Regions from separate parts of the Methylorubrum pseudosasae genome, predicted to be linked through region 2. Evidence: predicted binding sites of a transcription regulator. Region 2 holds the regulator's gene; the other holds the start of a gene.
The links. Region 2 encodes PhoB, which activates phosphate uptake and scavenging genes when phosphate is short. Its sites were predicted from a motif close to TGTCATNNANCTGTCAT; they were not measured.
Positions count from the first base shown of each region.

Region 1: the regulator PhoB is predicted to act here: its motif matches at 1,935-1,951, upstream of M2437_RS14920 (OprO/OprP family phosphate-selective porin).

Region 1 is NZ_JAQGDU010000002.1:2,977,650-2,986,297, forward strand. It holds partial or broken gene M2437_RS14915 (pyridoxal phosphate-dependent aminotransferase) at 1-494, opposite strand, end outside; gene M2437_RS14920 (OprO/OprP family phosphate-selective porin) at 573-1,886, opposite strand; gene M2437_RS14925 (HD-GYP domain-containing protein) at 2,012-3,055, opposite strand; gene M2437_RS14930 (DsbA family protein) at 3,354-4,133, shown strand; gene M2437_RS14935 (mechanosensitive ion channel family protein) at 4,199-5,380, opposite strand; gene M2437_RS14940 (hypothetical protein) at 5,625-5,843, shown strand; gene M2437_RS14945 (AMP-binding protein) at 5,848-7,584, opposite strand; gene M2437_RS14950 (hypothetical protein) at 7,684-8,484, opposite strand; gene M2437_RS14955 (leucyl aminopeptidase) at 8,481-8,648, opposite strand, start outside.
Region 2 is NZ_JAQGDU010000002.1:1,609,635-1,618,282, reverse strand. It holds gene M2437_RS08550 (hypothetical protein) at 24-386, shown strand; gene M2437_RS08545 (PilZ domain-containing protein) at 505-816, shown strand; gene M2437_RS08540 (hypothetical protein) at 960-1,127, shown strand; gene M2437_RS08535 (hypothetical protein) at 1,701-1,907, shown strand; gene M2437_RS08530 (hypothetical protein) at 1,948-2,223, opposite strand; gene pstS (phosphate ABC transporter substrate-binding protein PstS) at 2,644-3,684, shown strand; gene pstC (phosphate ABC transporter permease subunit PstC) at 3,799-4,773, shown strand; gene pstA (phosphate ABC transporter permease PstA) at 4,818-5,711, shown strand; gene pstB (phosphate ABC transporter ATP-binding protein PstB) at 5,753-6,568, shown strand; gene phoU (phosphate signaling complex protein PhoU) at 6,700-7,413, shown strand; gene phoB (phosphate regulon transcriptional regulator PhoB) at 7,502-8,206, shown strand; gene M2437_RS08495 (GcrA family cell cycle regulator) at 8,435-8,648, opposite strand, start outside.

The DNA of each region.
Region 1 (8,648 bases), 1.4 Mb from region 2:
CATGGACCGCGCGCACCAGCGCGGGGGTCGGGGCGTAGCGGTCTTCCGCGCGCAGGGTCAGCGGCTGCGGGATCAGGTCGAGGGCGCGCAGGATGCCGTCATAGGCCGGGTAGCCGGGGCGCGGCACGCCGATCCGGGCGCCCGCATCGAACAGGGCGAGGAAGGCCAGCACGAAACCCGCCGAGGAGCCCGTCGTCACCACCACCCGCTCCGGCGAGAGGCTGACGCTGTAGGTCTCGGCGTAGTGCCGGGCGATGCGCTCGCGCAGGCGCGGAAGCCCGAGCGCTTCGGTGTAGGGGATGCGCCCGTCGGCGAGCGCTCCTTGCGCCGCCGCGATCACCGCGCGGGGCCGCCGGGGCCGAGGGCTGGCCGACCTCCATGTGCACGACGCCCTCCCCGCGCCGCTCCCGGGCGCCGGCGGCAGCCATCACGTCCATCGCCAGGAAGGGCGCCACGGCCTGGGCGCGGCGCGAGAGGGCGGGATCGGGGCTCAAAGGCGAGGCTCCTCACGGGAGAGGCGGGACCCCGGTCAGGTAGACCCTGCCGGCGCCCCGCTCAACCGCGGGAGGCGCCTACCAGGTGAGCTGCGCCCGGCCGATGAAGAGGTCGGCGTCGACGGTGCGACGGCCGAAGTTCAGCGATTCCGCCGACGGTTCGGCATGCGAGCGGATGTAGTCGAAGACGAAGCGGATGTTGGGCTCGGGATACCAGTTCGCGCCCGCGGTGAAGTCGTGCTCGACGCCGCCGCGCACCTCACGGGATTCGAGGTCGATGGCGCTGTAACGGACCCCGAGTTCGAACAGGCCCGTACCGCCGCGGCTGACCCGCTGGCGCTCCTCGACGGTGACGCCGGTGAAGACGCCGTACTCGCTGCCATAGGTCGGCACGACCCGGTAGGGCCGGCCCTTGTCGTTGAGCACCACCGAGGCCTGGATGTAGCCGCCCTGGAACAGCAGCGGCGGGCGTCCGTCGCGGCGCTCGATATCGGTGAGGATGTACTCGCCCTGGAGCCGGAACGGGCCCTGCTGCCATGCCGCCTCGACGCCAACCCGGCCGATCGCCGTGGCGTCGCGGATCGTCCGGGTGTTGACGAGCGGGCGGGCGAACAGGAACGCCTCCGAGCGGCTCGACAGGCTGAGGCTGCTGTCGTCGTCGCCGAGCGTCCGATAGCTGCCGGCGAGGCCGAGATGCAGCACGTCGTTCTTGTTCTCGGAGAGCCACGGCGTGTAGGTCAAGCGGGTGGTCGAGGCGATCCCGTTGTTCTGCAGGCCGGTGTTGATGTTGCCGCCGAACACGCCCGTCACCGCGGTCCAGTTGACGCCGTGGGTGCCGATGGCGGAGCCGAAGTTGCGCGCCGGGGCGAAGGCGTCGGCCTGGGAGCGCTCGGTGAACTGGCTGACATTGTCGCTGATGAGCTGATCGAGGCTGAACGGCTCCTTGAAGTTGCCCTGGGTGATGATGACGTCCTGAAAGCCCTTGTAGGCGACGATGGCGTCGCTCACCGGCACGCGCCGTTCGTTGAAGTCGTACTGGAAGGCGAATTCGAAGTCCTTGAGGCTGTAATAGGTCTCGATCCAGGCCCGGCGGATCGCCGCCGGCTCCTCGAACACCGTGCCGAAGCCGCGCTGCTGCACATGCCCCGTGCCGAAATCCCCTTGAAGCCGGCCGCCGATGCGGAATGTGCTGCCGTCGTCGAGCCGGACCGTGATGCCCTTCTCGTCGAGGGTCACGGGCGGCTTGGCCTCGGCCTTCTTGCCGGACGTCTCGTCGGCTGCGGCGGGGCCGGCGGAGCAGGTCAGGACCGAGGCAAGAATCGGAACCGCGGCCAGGGCGAGGCCCGGTGCGGCGGCGGAAGCAAGGCAGCGGAGGGCGCGGCGGGGCGGCATCGGAACATCCAAGGCGGGGCAGGTCATGCTTAACCTTTGATGGTTTTGATGACCCGTGTACGACGCCTGGGATGAAAAGGCGGCCCTCGACCGCCGAGACCGTGCGCTCGTTGCCGGAGGCCGCGTCAGGGCACCGTTTGCACCGCCCGGCCAAAGGCCTGCACCAGCCCACCCTCGAGCTTGCCCTGCATGCTCGACAGGATCGAGAGCGCGTCGCGGCTCGACATCGGCACCTTGTAGGGGCGCCGCTCGATCAGGGCGGCATAGATGTCGCAGATCGTCAGCAGCCGCACGGGGTCGCCGATCGCGTCGGCGCAGAGCTTGTCCGGGTAGCCCGAGCCGTCGAGCATCTCGTGATGATGGCGCGTCACCGCGAGCGTGACCGGGTCGCAGCCGCCAGACGCCATCAGGATCTCGTGGCCGATCGGCGCGTGGGTCTGCATCACCGCCCGCTCGTCGTCGTCGAGCCGGCCGGGCTTGTTGAGCACGGCGAGCGGGATGCGCGACTTGCCCACGTCGTGCACCAGCGCGGCGCGGGTCATGAGCTGCTTGTCCGTGGCGGAGAGGCCGAGATTCTGGGCGAAGGCGGCGACGACGCCGGAGACCAGCAGGCAGTGCTGGAAGGTCACGTCGTCGTGTGCCCACACCTCGTCGAGCCAGCGCGACAGGCCGCCCTCGTGGATGGCGTCGAGCACCGGGGCGATGCCCCGCTCCACGCTCGGCAGGTCGATCGGGCCGGTCTGCGCCGATTCGAACAGGCGCGTCATCAGCGTACCCGCCCGCTCGGCCTCGCGGGTCACCACGAGGTCGGCCACCGACTTCTCGGGCCAGACCTCGCGCACCAGCGAGCCCACCACCATCCGCGGCTCGGCCAGCGCCGACAGGCACAGGGTGGCCCCGAGGTTGCGCGCCTCGGTGAAGGCGGATTGCTCGTTGCCGCGGGTCAGGCAGATCAGGGGCGCGCGCGCGCGTGCGGGGCGGCTCGCCAGCAAGCGCAGGCAGCGCTTGGCTTCGGGGCGGCTCAGGGTGATGTCGGCGATCACACCGCGGAAGGGGCCGATCCGGGCCCAGGTTTCGTCGGTGCCCACGACCCGGCACTCGGCGACCGCGCGCACGGCATCCACCAGGGACTGGCTTCGATCCGGGCGGTCGCTCAGCACGACGATCACGCTGCCCTCCCCCGCTCCGGCCGAATCGTTGCTTGCCTGGAACTTGAGGTGCATCATTTAGCAAATCGCTAAAATCGAACGACTTTCGGTTGCGCGGCCGGACGGAGCGGTCGCCGCGAAATCGCCGCAGCCCGGGAGCAGGTAACGGCGCGAGGCCCTTCAGGGGCTCCCGTCCGGATCAGATTCGGGTCGGCGCGGCGGATGCGCCGTGCCATAGTTTCGTCGGCGGGGCCGGTGGGACCGCCGTGTTGCTGGTCCCGGCCGGGATGTCGTCCCCGACATGCATTTCGAGGTATCGATGAAGCTCTTCCGCTCCGTTTCCGTCTTCGCCCTCGCCGGCGGCCTTGCGCTCGGTGCGGCCGTCGGCGCCCGCGCGGAGGATGCCGCCCCCTTCACCGACGCCCAGCGCAAGGCGATCGAGGGGATCGTCAAAGACTACCTCGTCAAGAACCCGGACGTGCTGCAGGAGGCGATCGCCGAGGGCGAGCGCCGCGCCCAAGAGACGCAGAAGCTCGCCCAGGCCGCCGCGCTGAAGGAGTCGCGCGAGGCGCTGACGAACTCGCCCCACGGCATCGTCGCCGGCAACCCGAACGGCGACGTCACCGTGGTCGAGTTCTTCGACTACAATTGCGGCTATTGCCGCAAGGCGTTCACCGACGTGCAGACCCTGATCAAGTCCGATCCGAAGCTGCGCGTGGTGCTCAAGGACTTCCCCGTGCTCGGGGCCGAGTCGCTGGAGGCGAGCCGGATTGCGCTCGCGGCCAAGCTCCAGCTCAAGCCGGAGAAGATGTTCGACTTCCACGCCAAGCTGCTCGAGACCAAGGGCCGCATCAACGGCGAGCGGGCGATCGCGGTGGCCAAGGAATTCGGTGCCGACGTGGAGCGCCTGAAGAAGGACGCGCAGGGGCCGGAGGTGAAGGCCGCACTCACCGAGAATGTCGGCCTCGGCGACAAGCTCAGCCTCTCGGGCACCCCCGCCTTCGTCATCGGCGACGAGATCCTGCCCGGCGCGGTCGGCGTCGAGCCGATGCGCAAGACCATCAGCGACATCCGCCAGTGCGGCCACGCAAGCTGCTGAGCCGCCGCTCTCGACGGAAAGAACAAGGGCCCGGTGCGGATCGACCGCACCGGGCCCTTCTTCGTTCAGGCCGCCGCGGCGCGGGGATCGCTTTGGAGCGGGCGCTCGCCGCGGATGCCGGTCTCGTTGCCGGCCTCGGGCCGTGCCTGGCCGCCGGGATAGGGCGGATCGGGGTTCACCCATTCCGCCCGCTGGCGCGGCAGGGCGCTGGGATGCTCCTTCTGCAGGAAGCCGATCATCTTCTCGCGCACCTCGCAGCGCAGATCCCAGGTCTGCGGCGCATTGCGGGCGCTCACCAGCATCCGCAGCTCGATCACGCCCTCCCGCGCGTCCGAGACCTGCAGGTTGACCACGTTGCCGTCCCAGAGCCGGGACGCCCCGGCGATCCGCCGCAATTCCTTGCGCATTGCCTCGATCGGCGCCCGGTGATCGACGTAGAGGAACACCGAGCCGATCAGGGAGGCGCCCTCGCGGGTCCAGTTCTGGAACGGCTTCTGGATGAAGTAGGTCAGCGGCAGGACGAGGCGGCGCCAGTCCCACAGCCGCACGACGACGTAGGTCGCGTTGATCTCCTCGACCCAGCCCCACTCGTTCTCGACGATGACCGCGTCCTCGATCCGGATCGGCTGGGTGATGGCGATCTGGATGCCCGCCACGAGGTTGGAGAGCACCGGCTGCATCGCCAGCCCGAGGATCAGCCCGGCCGCGCCCGCCGAGGCGAGCAGGCTCACCCCGTATTGCCGCACCGGCTCGAAGGTCATCAGCGCGATGGCGATGGTGACGATGGCCACCAGCGTCAGCGCCGCCCGCTCGAGGATGCGCATCTGGGTGAAGTGCTTGCGGGCGAGCAGGTTGTCTTCCGCGTCGAGCTTGAACCGGCGCAGGTAGATCACGGTGGCGATGTGGATCGCCGTGGCGCAGGTCCAGCCCGCGAGCGTCACGAAGGCGACGAGCAGCACCTGATTGAGGACGAGCCGGATCTGCCATGTGAGCGGCGCGGTGGAGACCGCGAGCGTGAGGCTCATGACCAGCAGCGCGAGCCGGCTCGGCCCCCGGGTGCGTGACACCAGCGAGCGCCAGAACAGGCTCTTCCCGCTCACCGCCCTCTGCGCGAAGCGATAGGCCACCCCGTGCAGGGGCAGCACCAGCGCGCAGCAGCCGGCCACCAGGATCGGGCTCGCCACCCACCAGGGCCATTGGACGATCCAACCGATCGACTGATCGAAGAATGCGTGGGCTTGCGCCATCTATATCCTCTCGCGGCCGATCCTGCCGGCGAAGGATGGGAGCCGGGCGAGGCCCCCGCGTCGCCGAGGTCCCTTCGCCGGAAGGACCACACCGGGGGCAATGATCGCTGACGGACACGGTTCCGCACTGCACAATAGCCCGAAAATCCGCTCCGGCCGGGCGCAGTTTTCTGCCTGAAGCAGCCTCCGTGAAGCCTGCCAGCGCCTTCGCATCGAGGGTGACGGCGCGAGGTTTCACGAGCCGTTGCAACAGGCCGAACGGCTCTTCCAGAGCCTTGCACGAGGCCGCGCCGGCACGGCCTGCGGGCCGCCGACGATCGGCGACCCGGACGCCCGTGCCGCGATCGCGAAGGTCTGGGACGTGCGGCGCTGCCTCGCCCTCATCGGGGGCCCGATACCCGGCGCGGACGACAGCCCGCTGTTGCGGGTCGATCGGATCGCCGGCGCATGCGGCCGGGGCTGAGCCTTCAGCCCGCCGCCGGCCCGCTGTCCCGCAGGGCCCGGCGCAGCACCTTGCCGACATTGGTCTTCGGCAGACTGTCCTGAATCACGATCCGGCGGGGCACCTTGTAGCCGGTGAGGCTCGCGCGGGCATGCGCCCTGAGCGCGTCCGGCTCCACGGACGGATCGCGCAGGACCACGTGGGCGACGACCATCTCGCCGCTCTCGCCGCAGGGCGCGCCGACCACGGCGCATTCGACCACCGCCGGATGGGTGGCGAGCACGTCCTCGACCTCGTTCGGGTAGACGTTGAAGCCGGAGACGAGGATCATGTCCTTCATCCGGTCGACGATGCGGATCTGCCCGTCCGGCGTCATCACCGCGACGTCGCCGGTGCGGAAGAAGCCGTCGGCGGTCATTGCCGCCCGCGTCTCCTCCGGGCGGTTCCAGTAGCCGGCCATCACCTGGGGCCCGCGCACGCAGAGTTCGCCGGGCACGCCGAAGGGCAGCACCGTGCCGTCCTCGGCGCGGATCGTCACCTCGGTCGACGGCAGCGGATAACCGATCGTCCCGGTCCAGTCAGCGAGCCCGAGCGGGTTGACGCTCACCACCGGCGAGGTCTCCGACAGGCCGTAGCCTTCGAGGATGGTCTGGCCGGTGATCGCCTTCCAGCGGGCGGCCACCGCCGACTGCACCGCCATGCCGCCGCCGACCACGTACTCCACGTTCGAGAAATCGACCGTGCCGATCTTCGGGTGGTTGTTCAGGGCGTTGAACAGCGTGTTCACCCCGGCGAAGTTGGTGAAGCGGGTGCGGCTGAGCGTCTTCACGAAGCCGTCGAGATCGCGCGGGTTCGGGATCAGCAGGCAGCAGCCGCCGAGCCGGAAGAAGAACAGGAAGCAGGCCGTCAGCGCGAAGATGTGGTAGAGCGGCAGCGCCGTTACCGCCACGTGTCCGTCCCCCTCCCCCGCCGGGCCGCGGAACCACGCCCGGCTCTGCTCGACATTGGCCATGATGTTGCGGTGGGTCAGCATCGCCGCCTTGGCGATGCCGGTGGTGCCGCCGGTGTATTGCAGGAAGGCGACGTCGCCGGGATCGATCGCGACCGAGGGGCGCTTGAGGCCGCGGCCCGCCCGCACCACCGCCTCGAACCGCAGGGTCCGCCCGGCCGGCAGGGTGTAGGGCGGCACCGCCCGCTTCACCCGCCGCGAGACGAGATCGACGATCCGTCCCTTCAGCCCGAGCAGGTCGCCGGGGCCCGCCACGACGATCCGCTCCAGGCTGGGCATCTGCGGCAGCGCCTGCGCGACCGTGTGGCAGAAATTCTCCAGCACGAAGAGGACGCGGGCACCGGAATCGTTGATCTGCGCGGCGAGTTCGCGCGGGGTGTAGAGCGGGTTGACGTTGACGACGGTGCAGCCCGCCACCAGCAAGCCGAGGAGCGAGACGGGACAGGCCGGGACGTTGGGCATCATCACCGCGATGCGGTCGCCGATGCCGTCCACACTCGTCTCACTTCCCTTCCCGGCCTTTCCGTAGCCGTTGGCGGCGAGCCACGCCGCCACCGCCTGCGCCGCGGCGCCGACCTCGCGGTAGCGCAGGCTCGCGCCGAAGCAGGTGATTGCCGGACGCTCGGCGAAGCGCAGCACGCTGCGGTCGAACAGATCGACCACCGTGCCGACGGAATCGACGTCGATATCGGCGGGAATGCCGGGGGGATAGGCGGCCAGCCAAGGACGCTCCGCGCTCCGGTCCTGCGCCATCCTTGTCCCTCCTGCCCTGTGGCACGCGGCTTATGAGGGCCGGGCTCAGCCCGGCTCCGCCGCTTCCCGTCGTGGCTTAAGCGTTTCCGGCGCGTTCGATCAAGCCACGCCCACCCGCGCGGCTTGAGGTGTCACCCGAGTCGTCCGCTGCGGCCGCAGGCGGGCGGCCATGAGCAGCCCGTGCGGCAGAGCGGCGAGCGTCAGCACCAGGGCGGCGACGACGAGGTCGCGGGCGTCGAGCGGGCGGCGCGGCCACGGGCCGAACCCGGCATCGCGGGCGAGCCCGATCACGGCTGCGGCGAACCACAGCGCCAGGAAGCCCGCGATCCATCCCAGCAGCGCCCGCCCGGCCCCGCGCCAGCGGCTCCCACTGCGCGCCGGACCCGGCCGGCCGGCCAGACGCGCGCCGAGCCCCATGGCCAGCCCGAACAGGCCCGCGGCGGCCCCTGCCCCCATCGCATAGGCGATCACCATCGGCGTGCCGTTGAGGAAGGCGCCGCTGCCGGTGGCGAAGCCAGCCCGCAGCACGAGGCCGCCGAAGGTCGGGTGCAGGCTCGCTGCCAGGAACAGCGCGAGGCCGATCCCCCCGCCGACGACCCGCCGGACCAGCGAGGCGGAGCCCGGCGCCAGCATGACGGCCAGGATGCGGGTGAGCCCGTAGACCAGCGCGAAGACGAAGAGCGGGTAGCGGCCGAGGAAGAAGCCGTAGAACCGCGCCGCCACGTCCGGCGGCATCGCGCTGCGTTGATCGAAGCCGGTGAGGAAGACGACGAACAGGGCGGTCAGCGCCGCCAGCAGCGGCGCCGCGGCGATGGCCAGGCGGCCCCGTTCCGAGCGCGAGGCGCGCGCCTCCGCCGAGCCGGCCTCCGGGCCGGCGGAGAGCGCTCCGGTGCGGCTCACCGCTCGTAATGTTCGCGCACGAGCCGGTCGAGCAGGCGCACGCCCCAGCCCGCGCCCCAGCTCCGGTTGATCTCGGAGGGGGTGGAGGACATGCCGACGCCGGCGATGTCGAGATGGGCCCACGGCACGTCGTTGACGTAGCGCTTGAGGAAGGCGGCCGCCGT
Region 2 (8,648 bases):
GATGCGAAGAAAGTGTGTGATCGATGGCACTCCGTTCCGAGACCCCGCCCCCTCCGGCCGACCATGTTCCGGACGCACCCGCTCCGTCGGAGCGTCCGACCAGCGCGCAACTGAAGGCCGAAATCGATTCCGGCCGCACCGGCGATAAGATCCCCGCTCACGATCCCGGCTTGTCGCCGCTCGGGACCGATGACGAAGCGGCCGGGACGCCCGCGGATGCGTCCCGCGTCACGCTGGCACGCGAAGAGGAGACCCGACCGCGCCGCCAGAGGGCCAGCCGAATGCAGACCGGGCACGGTGCCAACCGTTGGGTCATGCCGGCCTATTACGGGGCCATCGTGGTGGCGGCGCTGGCGGTCGGGCTCGTCGTGTGGCTGTTGCGCTGACCTGACGGATCGCTGCGATCGGGCGATCCCGGCCATTGCCCCGGCGGCGTGATCCGGCCGGCCCGCTACGGACGCCCTGCCGGCGCGTGTCGATGCACGATTGTTCCAACTTTACGCGATGGTGCAACGGCATCTTATCGGGCGCCTGCCACGCTTCGATGCTCACGCGGGGACATCGATGTCCAATCATGCAGGATTTCCGGTCGACGCCCCTCCGACGCCCGGTGAACCTGGGTTGATCGCGGTCGATGAGCACACCTCGATCGGGTGCTGGGTCCACGACATCTCGGCGCAGGACGTCGAGATCGTCGTTCCCGACGCCTCCCTCGTCCCGGACGTGTTCCTGCTGACATCGTCGGCCCAGGAATCCATCAAGGTGTGCCGCACCCTGTGGCGAACCGACGAGATGATCGGCGCACGGCATCTTTAGGGCGTCGTCCTGACGGTCGTCGCCAGCTTTCGACACAGCGGTATGGTAACGGCGACTTGGCCGCATCGCTTCGGAAAGCGCGTCAATCCGTGCGCAACGAACCGCGCAGGCCGTTGCCGGGTTGATCGAGCCGGAGGTGCCTCATGGCCGAGACCAAACAGACGGACAAAGTCGAAGCCCCGGATCGACCGCGCCTGACGCCTCAGGGGCATAGCAGCGGAACTGCTTCCGGGGAGGACAGCACCGATCCCCAAGGCGGCGCGAAGCAGGGTCAAAGCGACAAGGCCGAAGGCGAGCGGCGCGAGCCGTAAGCGCTGGCGCGATGGTCGCCTGAAACGCGGTGATCCGCGTGTTGCCTTGAGGTCAACGCGTGACGGGCCGGCTTCTCAGGAGAAGACCGACCCGCCTGTCGCCTGCGTACCGCATTGGGGGGCTGGCAGCCCAACGACAGTGATTCAAACGGACCTAGTGCAGCGGATCATCCCGAGTCGTGAAGATCGGGAAAACTTCGGTGCAGCCGCCAAATCGTTGTCACAGCGGTCTTTTTTCCGCGAAATCGCCGCGCCGCGGGAGAATTTTCTCCCTATCATGTGCGCTAGCGCACGAAATTTGCTCTCCATGACGTGAGCTGCGGAAGAAGGCGTTTCCCTCAAACGGCACGGAGTCGCTCGGATAGTCCGGCTTCACAACGATGCGTTCGACCGGAGCGTGGGCAACTTTTGTCCCGCCACGGTTCACCTCCGGCACCTTGAATCATTGCCGACAAATTTCCGACCGCGTCGTCAACGGTAAGTTCTTATTAACCATCTCGATGCAATCCTCGTGACCATCGCTCCCCCTTGCCGGTTGCGACACAGTTCCTTCAGATTCGGCCTGGTCGATTCATGGTACATCTCGCGACGGACTGCCCCAGCGGATTGATCGTCGAAGCCGCCATGCCCGCTCTAAATGGCGAGAGTCGCGATCGGATCGGACAGGGCCTGCGTGAGGCCTATGTCGAGCGCTGCGACGCGCAGCCGATCACCGACGCGCAAGTCGAACTGCTGCTGCAACTCCGGCAGAAAGAGCGCGATCGCCGCCGCAGCGCCTGAGGATCGGGTCTCCCCGTCTCAAGAGGCCATGGCGTGACGATTACTGCCAGCGCCGGGCCTTCGGCTGCTGGCGCCGGACCTCGGCGGCCCGGATCATGGTCAGCACCCGATCGAGATCCTTGAGCAGAGACGACTCGGTCGCGCGTGCCGAGGCGATCTCCTGGTCATCGCTGCCGAAGCGTTGACGCTGTTGCTGCAGCGTCAGCTCGTCCTCGAGGGCCGCCCGCTCCGCATGGAGCGCGAGGTAGGCCGCGTCCTGAGGATCGGCCGGATCGAGGAGGGGCTCTTCCTCGCGGGGTGAATGTGGCTCCGTCACGATGACGGTCTCCTCGGACGTTTCAAGCGCAGGCCCGGTTCCACTCAGGATCTCAAGGGCGAGATCTCGTGAAGATCACGCTCGTGGAACGACTGAGCGTCCCTCACGAAACTTCCGGGCGCTGACCATCGTTGCATCGGCCGCGATGGTGCGGCGGACATATTGTCAGAGAAACTGACCCGCGCACCTATTCCGGTAACGCTCCCGGGGGAGGAGTGGTCCCGTCGCGATCCCATCCTCAGTGAAATTTCGTCTTCCCCCAGGGCTTTCCGGGAGCTTTCCAGGGGCTGTCATGTCACCGTCATGTCGCCGTCATAGAGGCGGCGCGTCGGTGCACTAGATGGCAGCAGCGTCGCAGCGAGACCGGTTTCAAATCAGGACCGGCCCCGACAATGCGCCCGACACCCTACGGAGATGCTCGTGAAACCCTTCACTTACGCTCTGGCCGTCGGCCTCGCGGCCGCCCAGCTCGCGACCTCAGCCCTGGCCGCCGACATCACCGGCGCCGGTGCCACCTTCCCCTTCCCCGTCTATTCGAAATGGGCCGAGGCCTACCGCAAGGATACCGGCACGGGCCTGAACTACCAGTCGATCGGCTCGGGCGGTGGCATCAAGCAGATCCAGGCCAAGACCGTCGATTTCGGCGCCACCGACGCGCCGCTGAAGCCCGCCCAGCTCGAGAAGGACGGCCTCGTCCAGTTCCCGACCGTCATGGGCGGCGTCGTCCCGGTGATCAACGTCCCGGGCATCGAGGCCGGCAAGGTCAAGCTGACCGGTGAACTCCTGGCCGACATCTATGCCGGCAAGATCCTGAAGTGGTCCGATCCGAAGATCGTCAAGCTCAACGACGGCGTGAAGCTGCCCGACGCGAACATCACCCCGGTCTACCGCTCGGACGCCTCCGGCACGACCAACATCTTCACCACCTATCTCTCCTCGGTCTCCGAGCCGTGGAAGAAGGAATTCGGTGCGGCCACCACGGTGAGCTGGCCGGTCGGCCAGGGCGGCAAGGGCAACGAGGGCGTGACCGCCACCGTCAAGCAGGTTCCGAACTCGATCGGCTACGTCGAGTCGGCCTATGCCAAGCAGAACAAGCTCGCCTACACGCTGATCCAGAACAAGGCCGGCAAGTACCCGCAGCCCGACGACAAGGCGTTCCAGGCCGCCGCCGCCAGCGCCGACTGGAAGTCGACCCCGGGCTTCGGCATCACGCTGACCAACCAGGCCGGCGAGGAAGCGTGGCCGATCACCGCCGCCACCTTCATCCTGGTCCACAAGGAGGCCGCGGACGCCGCCAAGGCCGGCGACGTGCTGAAGTTCTTCGACTGGGCCTACAAGAACGGCGACAAGCTCGCGACCGAACTCGATTACGTGCCGCTGCCGGACAACGTCGTCGGCCTGATCCACGAGGAGTGGAAGGGCATCAAGGGCAAGGACGGCAAACCCGTCTTCGGTATGTAAGCAACCGTCTCAGGCCCTCTCCCGCACCCGGGAGGGGGTCTTTCTCCGAGTGTCCGGCTCGCCTCACGGGCCACGGCGCGCTAAACGCCCTCCATTCGAAGAGCCCTTCCGCGGATGACCGCCTTGACCCAGTCCATCGCCCTGGCCAGCGAGAGCGGCGTGCCCCGCACCGCCCCGAGCAAGACCGCCGACCGCCTGTTCAAGGGCGCGGCCTACGGATCGGCTCTGCTCGTGCTGCTGGTGCTCGCGGGCATCCTCGGATCGATCATCTACGGGGCGATGCCCGCGTTCAGGGAGTTCGGCTTCGGCTTCCTTACCTCCAGCGCCTGGAACATCGGCACCGAGCAGTTCGGCGCGCTGCCCGCCGTGATCGGCACCGTCGCCGCCGCCCTGCTGGCGCTCGTCATCGGCGTGCCGGTTTCGCTCGGCATCGCGATCTACCTGACGCAGCTCTGCCCCGGCTGGGCGCGCAAGCCCGTCGCCATGACCATCGAGCTGCTCGCATCGGTGCCGAGCATCATCTACGGCATGTGGGGCCTGTTCGTGTTCGCGCCGCTGTTCGCCCGCTTCGTGCAGGTGCCGGTCTCGAACCTCGTCGAAGGGCTCCCGATCGTCGGCACGATCCTCTACGCGCGCATCCCCTCCGGCGTCGGCGTGCTCACTGCCGGCATCATCCTCGCGATCATGATCGTGCCGTTCGTCGCCTCGATCACCCGCGACATGCTCGACCAGATCCCGACCGTGCTGCGCGAGAGCGCCTACGGCATCGGCTGCACGACCTGGGAGGTCGTGCGCCACGTCCTCGTGCCGCAGGCCTCGGTCTCGATCATCGGCGCGATCATGCTCGGCCTCGGCCGCGCGCTCGGCGAGACCATGGCGGTCACCTTCGTGATCGGTAACGCCAACCGCCTCTCCGCCTCGATCTTCGATCCGGGTTCGACCATCGCCTCGCGCATCGCCAACGAGTTCAACGAGGCCGACGGGCTCCAGCTCTCCTCGCTGATGGCGCTCGGCTGCCTGCTCTTCATCATCACCTTCGTCGTGCTGATCATCGCGCGCCTGCTGGTGCGGCGCACCAAGGTCGCCTGAACCGAAACGTCCGCAACGCCGCCAGCCTCGGAAAACGACGCGCCATGGATGCCAGCACTCCCCTCGCAACGGCCGAACGCCCCCGGAGGGCGAGCCGTGTGCGCTCCGGCCGCCGGATCGCCGACCGCGTCCTGATCCTGGCGAGCACCTTCGCCACGCTGCTCGGCATCGTCGTGCTCGGCTCGATCCTGCTGATGCTGATCGTCGAGGGCGTGAAGGGCTTCACCCCCGCCCTGCTCACGGAGCCGACGCCGGGGCCGGGCTCCGTGGGCGGCGGCATCGCCAACGCCATCCTCGGCAGCCTCGTGATGACGTTCATCGGCATCGTCATCGCCACGCCGATCGGGCTGATGGCCGGCACCTTCCTCGCGGAATACGGCCGCACCTCGAAGATCGCGGACATCATCCGCTTCCTCAACGACGTGCTGCTCTCGGCCCCCTCGATCCTGATCGGCCTTTTCGTCTACACGCTGATGGTGCGGCCGATGGGGACCTATTCCGGCTGGGCCGGCGCGGTGGCGCTGGCCATCATCGCCACCCCCGTGATCGTGCGCACCACCGAGGACATGCTGCGTCTCGTGCCGAGCCAGATGCGCGAGGCCGGCGCCGCGCTCGGCGCGCCCCGCTCCCTCGTCATCCGCGCGATCACCTGGCGGGCGGCGAGTGCGGGTGTCGTCACCGGCATCATCCTGGCGCTCGCCCGCATCGCCGGCGAGACCGCGCCGCTGCTGTTCACGGCGCTCAACAACAACAGCTGGTTCAACGCGAACCTTCTCGGCGGCGTGCCCAACCTGCCGGTGATGATCTACCAGTTCGCGCTGTCGCCCTATCCGAACTGGCAGAGCCTGGCCTGGGCGGGCGCCCTTCTCATCACCGTCACCATCCTGGCCCTGTCGGTGGTGGCCCGCCTTGTGATCAAGGACCAGCGGGCGCGCTGAGGCCGCCCCCCGGACAGACCTCCTACCTGCGAGACAATCCGATGAGCGCCTCCCCCGCGATCCGCAGCCAGTTCGAAGGTCGAAGCCCGGCCGACGTCAAGGCTCCGGTGCGCATCGCCTGCAAGGATCTCAACTTCTACTATGGCAGCTTCCATGGCCTGAAGGACATCAACCTCGATTTCCGCGACCGGCAGGTGACCGCGCTGATCGGGCCTTCGGGCTGCGGGAAGTCGACACTGCTGCGCACCTTCAACCGCATCTACAGCCTCTATCCGGAGCAGCGCGCGGAAGGCGAGATCCTGCTCGATGGGCAGAACGTTCTGGACCCGAAGATCGACCTGAACGAACTGCGCTCGCGCGTCGGCATGGTGTTCCAGAAGCCGACGCCCTTCCCGATGTCGATCTACGACAATGTCGCCTTCGGCCTGCGCCTCTACGAGAAGCTTCCGAAAGCCGAGCTCGACGTGCGCGTGGAGGAATCCCTGCGCAAGGCCGCGTTGTGGGACGAGGTGAAGGACAAGCTCAAGCAGTCCGGCACCGGCCTCTCCGGCGGCCAGCAGCAGCGCCTGTGCATCGCCCGCACCGTGGCACAGCGCCCCGAGGTCATCCTGTTCGACGAGCCGACCTCGGCCCTCGACCCGATCTCCACCGGACGCATCGAGGAGCTGATCGAGCAGTTGCGGACCGAGTTCACGATCGTCATCGTGACGCACAACATGCAGCAGGCCGCCCGCATCTCGCAGTTCACGGCGTTCATGTATCTCGGTGAGCTGATCGAGTTCGACGCGACCACGAAGATTTTCATGAACCCGGCCAAACGGCAGACCCAGGACTACATCACCGGCCGCTTCGGCTGAGATCGGCCGCGACTGCACGACAGTCGCAGCCCCCTTGCGCCCTCGTTGAGACGCGCCCTCTTCCGCCGGACCCATGTCCATCGCAGCTTGAGAGCGCCCTCGTCCGACCGCCTGATCGGGAAATTCGCGACATGGCCGACCATATCGTCTCCTCCTACGACACCGACCTCGAGAACCTGCGCCGCTCCATCGCCGAGATGGGCGGCGTGGCCGAGAAGATGATGACGGATGCCACCGACGCGCTGGTGCGCCGGGATACCACCCTCGCTCAGGCGGTGATCGTCGCCGACAAGCGCCTCGACCTGCTGCAGCGGGAGATCGAGGAGCGTTCGGTTCTCCTCATCGCACGCCGTCAGCCGCTGGCCATCGACCTGCGCGAGACGATCTCCGGCATCCGCGTCTCGGGCGACCTGGAACGGATCGGCGATCTCGCCAAGAACATCGCCAAGCGCGTCGTGGCGATCAGCGATCAGGCCCAGCCGCAGAAGATCGTGCTCGGCGTCCAGCACATGAGCGACCTCGTGCAGGAACAGCTCAAGGACGTGCTCGATGCCTATGCGAGCCGCGACGTGACCGCCGCCCGCGAGGTGTGGGAGCGGGACAGCGCCATCGACGCGCTCTACAATTCACTGTTCCGGGAACTCCTGACTTACATGATGGAGGATCCGCGCAACATCTCGTTCTGTACGCACCTGCTGTTCTGCGCCAAGAACGTCGAGCGGATCGGCGATCACACCACCAACGTCGCCGAAACCATCGAATACCTCGTCACCGGCGAGACGCCGACGGCCGAGCGGCCCAAGAACGACGCTTCGAACTACGCGACGATTACGCCGAGCACCTGACACCGAAGGTTTTCGGCGCGCGCGGCGATCAAGAGACGTCTCCGGCTCCTCTCTCGAGGGCCGGGCGTGACGGATGGAAAGACGGGCGATGACGAGTGCGCACATCCTGATCGTCGAGGACGAGGAATCGCTGACGACCCTGCTGCGCTACAATCTCGAAGCGGAGGGTTTCCAAGTCGATGTCGCGGTTCGCGGCGACGAGGCCGACCTTCGCCTGCACGAGACCACGCCCGACCTCGTACTCCTCGACTGGATGGTGCCGGGGCTCTCGGGGATCGAGCTGTGCCGGCGCATCCGTGCCCGCCGTGAGACCGAACGCCTGCCGGTCATCATGCTGACCGCCCGGGGCGAAGAGACCGACCGTGTGCGCGGCCTCTCGACCGGCGCCGATGACTACGTCGTCAAGCCGTTCTCCGTGCCGGAGCTGCTCGCCCGGGTCCGTGCGCTCCTGCGCCGCGCCAAGCCCACCCACGTCTCCGACATGCTCGTGGCGGGCGATATCGAGCTCGACCGCGTCAGCCACCGCATCCGCCGGCAGGGCCGCGAGATCCATCTCGGGCCGACCGAATTCAAGCTGCTCGAATACCTGATGCAGAGCCCCGGCCGGGTCTTCTCGCGGGAGCAGTTGCTCGACGGCGTGTGGGGCCACGACGTCTACATCGATGAGCGCACGGTCGATGTTCATGTCGGCCGCCTGCGCAAGGCGATCAACCGCCCGCGCCAGAGCGACCCGATCCGCACCGTGCGCGGCTCCGGCTACTCGTTCGACGAGATGTTCGCCGGAGCGGAGTGATACGGTCTCCGCCTGATCGAAGGGGGAACTGTCTCGCTCAGCCCGCGCGGCGCTTGAGCCAAGTCCAAATCCGCAATCCGAACGGATCGACCGGATTTGGCTCGAAGGAATCAATGGGATTTGGTCTAGGGGGCGGTCCTGCGGGTCGGGCAAAGCCCGTCCCCACTCGGTGCACGTCGGCAATCGCCCGTCGTCGCGGGCGTGCCCAGCTGTCTTCTCTTGGAGCCTTTAGCGGAAACCGGCGACGCGGCGGTCGCGCTTGCGCTCGGCGGCCGGCTGATAGGCGATCTGCGCGTGCTGGGTGCAGTACGGAAGGCCCGTGATCGCGCGGCCGCCGCAGAAGCGGAAGTCCGGCGAGGTCGGGTCGCCCATCGGCCAGCGGCACATCGATTCGCGCAGATCCATGATGGTGACCCGCTCGGAAACCGCGAGGGCCACCGGC